2 regions of the Klebsiella sp. genome follow, and region 2 is predicted to be linked to the other one. Evidence: predicted binding sites of a transcription regulator. Region 2 holds the regulator's gene; the other holds the start of a gene.

The links. The regulator LexA, encoded in region 2, represses DNA repair genes until DNA is damaged. The targets are predictions, from matches to a motif close to TNCTGTATGTACATACAGNA.
Region 1: umuD (translesion error-prone DNA polymerase V autoproteolytic subunit) is a predicted target of LexA. The motif match lies at 1,169-1,188, and genes of this name have one in related genera.

What each region holds. Positions count from the first base shown of each region.
Region 1 covers NZ_JAPUEW010000099.1:116,649-119,778, reverse strand. Annotated here, with positions in the region: gene umuC (translesion error-prone DNA polymerase V subunit UmuC) at 1-728, opposite strand, end outside; gene umuD (translesion error-prone DNA polymerase V autoproteolytic subunit) at 728-1,150, opposite strand; gene QVF11_RS27865 (hypothetical protein) at 1,439-1,633, shown strand; gene QVF11_RS27860 (hypothetical protein) at 1,950-2,141, shown strand; gene QVF11_RS27855 (PTS sugar transporter subunit IIB) at 2,311-2,625, shown strand; gene QVF11_RS27850 (hypothetical protein) at 2,778-3,130, shown strand, end outside.
Region 2 covers NZ_JAPUEW010000072.1:14,358-17,487, reverse strand. Annotated here, with positions in the region: gene plsB (glycerol-3-phosphate 1-O-acyltransferase PlsB) at 1-358, opposite strand, end outside; gene QVF11_RS21610 (diacylglycerol kinase) at 488-856, shown strand; gene lexA (transcriptional repressor LexA) at 979-1,587, shown strand; gene dinF (MATE family efflux transporter DinF) at 1,659-2,975, shown strand; gene QVF11_RS21595 (CsbD family protein) at 3,112-3,130, shown strand, end outside.

The sequences.
Region 1 (3,130 bases), on a different contig from region 2:
CTCGTCGGCATAAACTCTTCTGGTTCAAGACAAGGCTCGCCGCACAACTCTCGCACTGTGCGCTCCAGCACGACGCTGAAATGTTTTCTGATAAGCGACGCGGGCGTTTCAGCAAGCTGAAGCGCCGTTTTAATCCCCATATCATTGAGCTTTCTCGCTATTCGTCGACCAACGCCCCAGATCTCGCTGACCTCAACCTGAGCCAGCAGTTTTCGCTGCCTGACCAATAAAGAGAGATCAACCACGCCTCCGGTTTGCGGCCATCTTTTCGCTGCATAATTAGCCAGCTTAGCCAATGTTTTAGTCGGCCCAATTCCCACACCTACCGTCAAACCAGTGCACTGGAGTAATGTCGTTCGCACGTGGCGACCAAATGCCTCGAGTTCCCCAGGACGATTAAGCCCGGAGAGATTCACAAATGCTTCATCAATGGAATATTGGTGAACTGATGGGGCCAGCTCTTCAAGAAGGGTCATCACACGGTGCGACATATCGCCATACAGTGCGTAGTTACTGCTAAATACCGCGATCTGGTAACGCTCAAACTGAGATTTCACTTTGAAATACGGCGCGCCCATGGGGATCTCAAGCCGTTTAGCTTCGCTATTTCGGGCAATCACGCAGCCATCATTATTGCTTAATACCACCACCGGACGCCCGCGCAAATCGGGACGAAAGGCCATTTCACAGCTGGCATAAAATGAATTCACATCTACCAGGGCAAACATTAGCGAAACCGATTAATGCTGAACGTGACGACGCCAAAAATCTCCAGCTCTTCACCACCATCGTGTAGTTCAATCGGAGGAAAATCAGGGTTCATTGGCATCAATTGCATCACGGGATGCGTGCAGAGGCGTTTGACCGTGTATTCACCGGCTAACGAGGCAATGATGATATCGCCATGCGTTGCTTTCAGGCTGCGATCCACCACCAGCAGCGAACCCTCATAAATACCGGCATCAACCATCGACATGCCTGTTGCCATTACAAAATAGGTCGCAGCAGGATGACTGACACAAAGCTCGTTGAGATCAATCCCCTTCTCAATATAATCCTGCGCCGGGCTGGGAAACCCACACGGAACAAGATCGCTAAACAACGGAATCGATATGACCTGACGCAATTCAACCGGCTTGTAGAACATCATGATAAACTCACCTGCATATACTGTATTTATATACAGTATCAGCACTTCAATGACGTTAATCAAGCCACATGCAAGGCATTAACGTGAACACATTGAAGTTGTGGAGAATTTAGCATCCGTACGCTAATCATATCGTCGATATTGTGTAGGAGCCCCTATACGTATTCCCGATGGTTTTGTATTGCTCTCTGGAAATTTCGGTCAATTGGGAGGAGGATAGAATCCGCCAATCGGCTCTTTGCTCACAAATTGTGGCGATCCATCCGACATACTGAACGGGAGATTCTTATGTATTACACGTTAGGAGACACCACTCTCCACTTTTATCGCTATCAGTGCCGCTTCTACGTCGCTCATTGGGACGGTGGCCATGTGATAACAGAGAAGTTCAAGCCGTTCATTGCCTCGATCACGGAGAAGACGGGCATTGATGCAAAGAACGTTGAGGCAGTCGCACGAGACTACTTCACTAACGTTGATTAAGAGCCTATCCCATTAGGGCTATTTTACTTGCCATTTTGAACCTGGGCAGTGCTCGAAATCCTCACGTACTCCGTGTACGCTCCGGTTTCTGTGCGCTGTCCGTGTTCAAACTGCCTGCGCCAATAACGCCTACTGGGATAGGCCCTAAGATTGCACTGGTTACCATCGCTATCGGGTCTCCTGAAGCGATGGTGATCGTGTTACGTAAGGCCGAAAAACTTATCTCGCAGAAATAAAACGCCAGTGTCGCATGATTGTAAAACTTAGGCCGTAAGATGAAGCCCGGACGCCACCAGCGCTAAAACGAGGTGAAGAGATGGGAATAGTTAAGGCCAGTGATTTGGAACAGGCAAAGCAGCTTCTGCAATCCAGTGAAACCATTAAAATCGAACTGGATTTTGAACTCGACTCTGATGAGTTTTTTAATTTCGCCATTGAGCACTGCACCAATGGAGCAAAGCTCACGCGCGTTGACGATCGCTTCGTGATTTCACGCAAAAAAAAGTAACCCAATAGCCATATCCGATCATTCACAACATCACAGAAGCTTTTGTTTCTGGCTTCTGTGATAGTGAAGATGCCGTCTAATAAATTAGTATTAGAATATTGACGTATCGCGCATTTTCATCAGCCATGGAGGAATAATGTAGCTTAGGTATCTCACCGAGGATTAAATTGTGAAAAAGTTATTAATATGTTGCCTGTTCGGCGAAACGGCAGGAATTATTGCCAGAAAAATGCAAAAAACAGCCGATACTCAGGGTTTAGATCTTTTAATCAGTGCCGTTGGTGTTGAGAATTTCTTTAGCGTAGCACCTGCCTATGACGGCGTTTTGATCGCTCCGCATATTCAATATAAGATCCCAGAATTCATGAACTCATTGAATTCAGAACAAGAAATTGCAGTGATCGAAAGTTTGCCTTACGCATCATTTGATGGTGAGAAAATCCTCACATTTGCAATGAGTACGATTCCTCAATCAATAACATAATGTGGTTTAGTATGCGCCATGCAGAACCCGTGAAATCACGGGTTCCTTCCACAACACGCACGCTCATAATTTTAAATTAAACAAATAAATTCTCGCAGAGTTCCAGGTAAAAAAGATAATAAGCACGACCATTATTTATACCAGGAAATACCATGCGTAAACTTTCCCTTGTTATGCTGGCTACAATGCTAACGGCCTGTAGTTCACAGTCTCCCAAAACCTTAACTAAAATAGATGCGTTACATATCCCCGTCGTGCAAAACAATCCAATAGCCAGCGACCCGGTTGCCACAACGATGCTGCATCAGAAAAATAAGCAAATCATTGATAATGTATCATTCAGTTTAAAAACAGATTATCTGTTAGATGTGAAAACTAACGATATTTTTGATGTCCATAGCCAGACGTATCGGGTTTATGCTTCACTGACAAAATTGGATCAAATGCGCTTAATGAATAACTACTATCTGAAAGAGCAGAATATCACCGGGTTACAGAAGATGAA
Region 2 (3,130 bases):
CGTCAAGGTCGGGATGATTGCGGTGCAGATCCAGATAATCATGGAACAGCTTGATGGATTCTTCTTTCGGCGTGTAGTAGGTGAAAACACGCGGGCCGCCATGAATAAACACGTAGCGTGGAAGCAGGGTACCATCGATCTCCAGCGGCTCAAGCGGGTCCGGTAATTCATGTTCCAGACATTGAGCGCGAAGCGTCAGCAGGTCCGCCTTCGAATTGTAGGGCAGGACGTACATGATGGGACGTGAGGTATCCAGGCCCAATTCCTGAGCAGGTTGTGCCGGAATTGACTTGCTTTTTACCAGTGCCCTTAATGGTAAATTCAGTAATTTATAGTAAATTCGTTGCCAGCCAGACATAGACGATGTGAAGCCTCTGGTTAATCATGCAAATGCGCCGCAAGAATAACAGAAAGTGCGCAAAATTTCCGTTGTAACGCGGCAAACGCGTACACTCATTGACGTCATTTACATAAAAAGGTTTGTTTGATGGCCAATAATACCACTGGGTTAACCCGAATCGTTAAAGCCGCGGGGTATTCCTGGAAAGGATTCCGTGCGGCGTGGATCAATGAGGCCGCATTTCGTCAGGAAGGCATAGCTGCCATTATTGCCGTGGTGATAGCCTGCTGGCTGGATGTCGATGCCATCACGCGCGTTTTGCTGATTGGCTCGGTCCTGATAGTGATGATAGTTGAAATTATCAACAGCGCGATTGAAGCGGTCGTTGACCGTATTGGCCCTGAACATCATGAGTTGTCTGGCCGCGCGAAAGATATGGGCTCTGCGGCGGTCCTGTTGGCAATTATTATCGCGTTGATCACATGGGGAACGCTGTTGTGGTCAAACTACCGCTAAGCCATGCCATAGCGGCTCGCAAAACAGAAAGAAACTCCTGATTTTTGTGTGAAATGTGGTTCCAAAATCACCGTTAGCTGTATATACTCACAGCATAACTGTATATACACCCAGGGGGCGGAATGAAAGCGTTAACGACCAGGCAGCGAGAGGTGTTTGATCTCATTCGGGATCATATCAGCCAGACGGGCATGCCGCCGACGCGTGCGGAGATTGCTCAGCGCTTGGGGTTTCGTTCCCCAAACGCGGCGGAAGAACACCTGAAAGCGCTGGCGCGTAAAGGCGCAATCGAGATCGTTTCCGGTGCCTCCCGCGGTATTCGTCTGCTGACGGAAGAAGAAAGCGGCCTGCCGCTTGTCGGCCGCGTCGCAGCAGGTGAACCACTGCTCGCACAGCAGCACATCGAAGGCCACTACCAGGTCGATCCGGCAATGTTTAAGCCGAATGCCGATTTTCTGCTGCGCGTAAGCGGAATGTCCATGAAAGACATCGGTATACTGGATGGCGACCTGCTTGCGGTACATAAAACTCAGGATGTGCGCAATGGCCAGGTTGTTGTGGCCCGCATTGACGATGAAGTTACCGTGAAGCGTCTGAAAAAACAGGGTAACGTCGTCGAACTGCTGCCTGAAAACAGCGAATTTACCCCAATCGTGGTGGATTTACGCCAGCAAAGTTTCACTATTGAAGGCCTGGCTGTCGGCGTTATCCGCAACGGCAACTGGCAGTAACCTCTTCATCTCGCAGCATCATCTGATACATGATGCTGCGCTGTCTTACTTCTTCATTTGGGCTCTTCCCCATGCTTTTTAACGCCGCCGATAAAGCCCTGTGGCGCTTAGCGCTGCCCATGATTTTCTCTAATATCACCGTTCCTTTGCTGGGGCTGGTGGATACCGCTGTTATCGGTCATCTTGATAGCCCGGTTTATCTGGGCGGCGTTGCGGTTGGCGCAATGGCGACCAGCTTTCTCTTCATGCTGCTCCTGTTTTTGCGCATGAGTACTACTGGTCTGACGGCCCAGGCATTCGGCGCGAAAGATCCCCAACGGCTGGCGCGTGCGCTGGTGCAGCCGCTGGGGCTGGCACTGGCTGCCGGGATAGCCATCGTCCTATTCAGAATGCCGTTAATTAATCTGGCGCTGCACATCGTCGGCGGCAGTGATGCGGTGCTTGAACAGGCCCGCCGTTTCCTCGAGATTCGTTGGCTGAGCGCTCCGGCATCCCTGGCGAATCTGGTGCTGCTGGGCTGGCTGTTGGGCGTGCAGTATGCCCGTGCACCAGTGATCCTGCTGGTCGTCGGTAATGTACTCAACATCGTGCTCGATTTATGGCTGGTAATGGGCCTGCATATGAACGTGCAGGGCGCGGCCCTGGCGACCGTAACAGCAGAATACGCCACCTTTTTCATTGGACTCGTTATGGCGAAACGCGTGCTGGTACTGCGGGGCGTTTCGCTATCGATGCTGAAAACCGCGTGGCGCGGCGATGTGCGCCGTCTTCTGGCGCTGAACCGCGACATTATGCTGCGCTCGCTGCTGCTACAACTGTGTTTTGGGGCGATGACGGTATATGGCGCCCGCCTTGGCGCTGACGTTGTAGCGGTCAATGCGGTGCTGATGACCATGCTCACCTTTACCGCCTACGCGCTGGATGGTTTTGCCTACGCCGTGGAGGCGCACTCCGGGCAGGCTTACGGTGCCCGCGACGGCAGCCAACTGCTTGAGGTATGGCGTGCGGCCTGCCGTCAGTCAGGCATGGTAGCGCTGGCGTTTGCGCTGATTTACAGCCTTGCTGGCGAGCAGATTATCGCCTTGCTAACGTCGCTCCCTTCTCTGCAGCAACTCGCCGACCGCTATCTCATCTGGCAGACAATACTGCCGGTCATTGGCGTCTGGTGCTACCTGTTGGATGGCATGTTTATCGGCGCAACGCGCGGGGCAGAGATGCGTAACAGCATGGCGGTAGCGGCGGCGGGATTCGCCCTGACGCTGCTGACGGTACCGGTTCTTGGTAATCATGGTCTATGGTTGGCGCTGGCGGTGTTTCTTGCCCTGCGCGGGGCTTCACTGGCAATCGTCTGGCGGCGTCACTGGCAGCGCGACACCTGGTTTTCATAGCGTATATTGTTAATATGATGGTTAAAGATTCCGAATAATAAATCTTACTCAGAATACTCATCTATAGTTAAGTCATGTCCGGCACACTGCGGGCTGTTCATTCACCGAACGATCACCGAACGATGAGGATGACATGATGAATAAAGATGAAATCG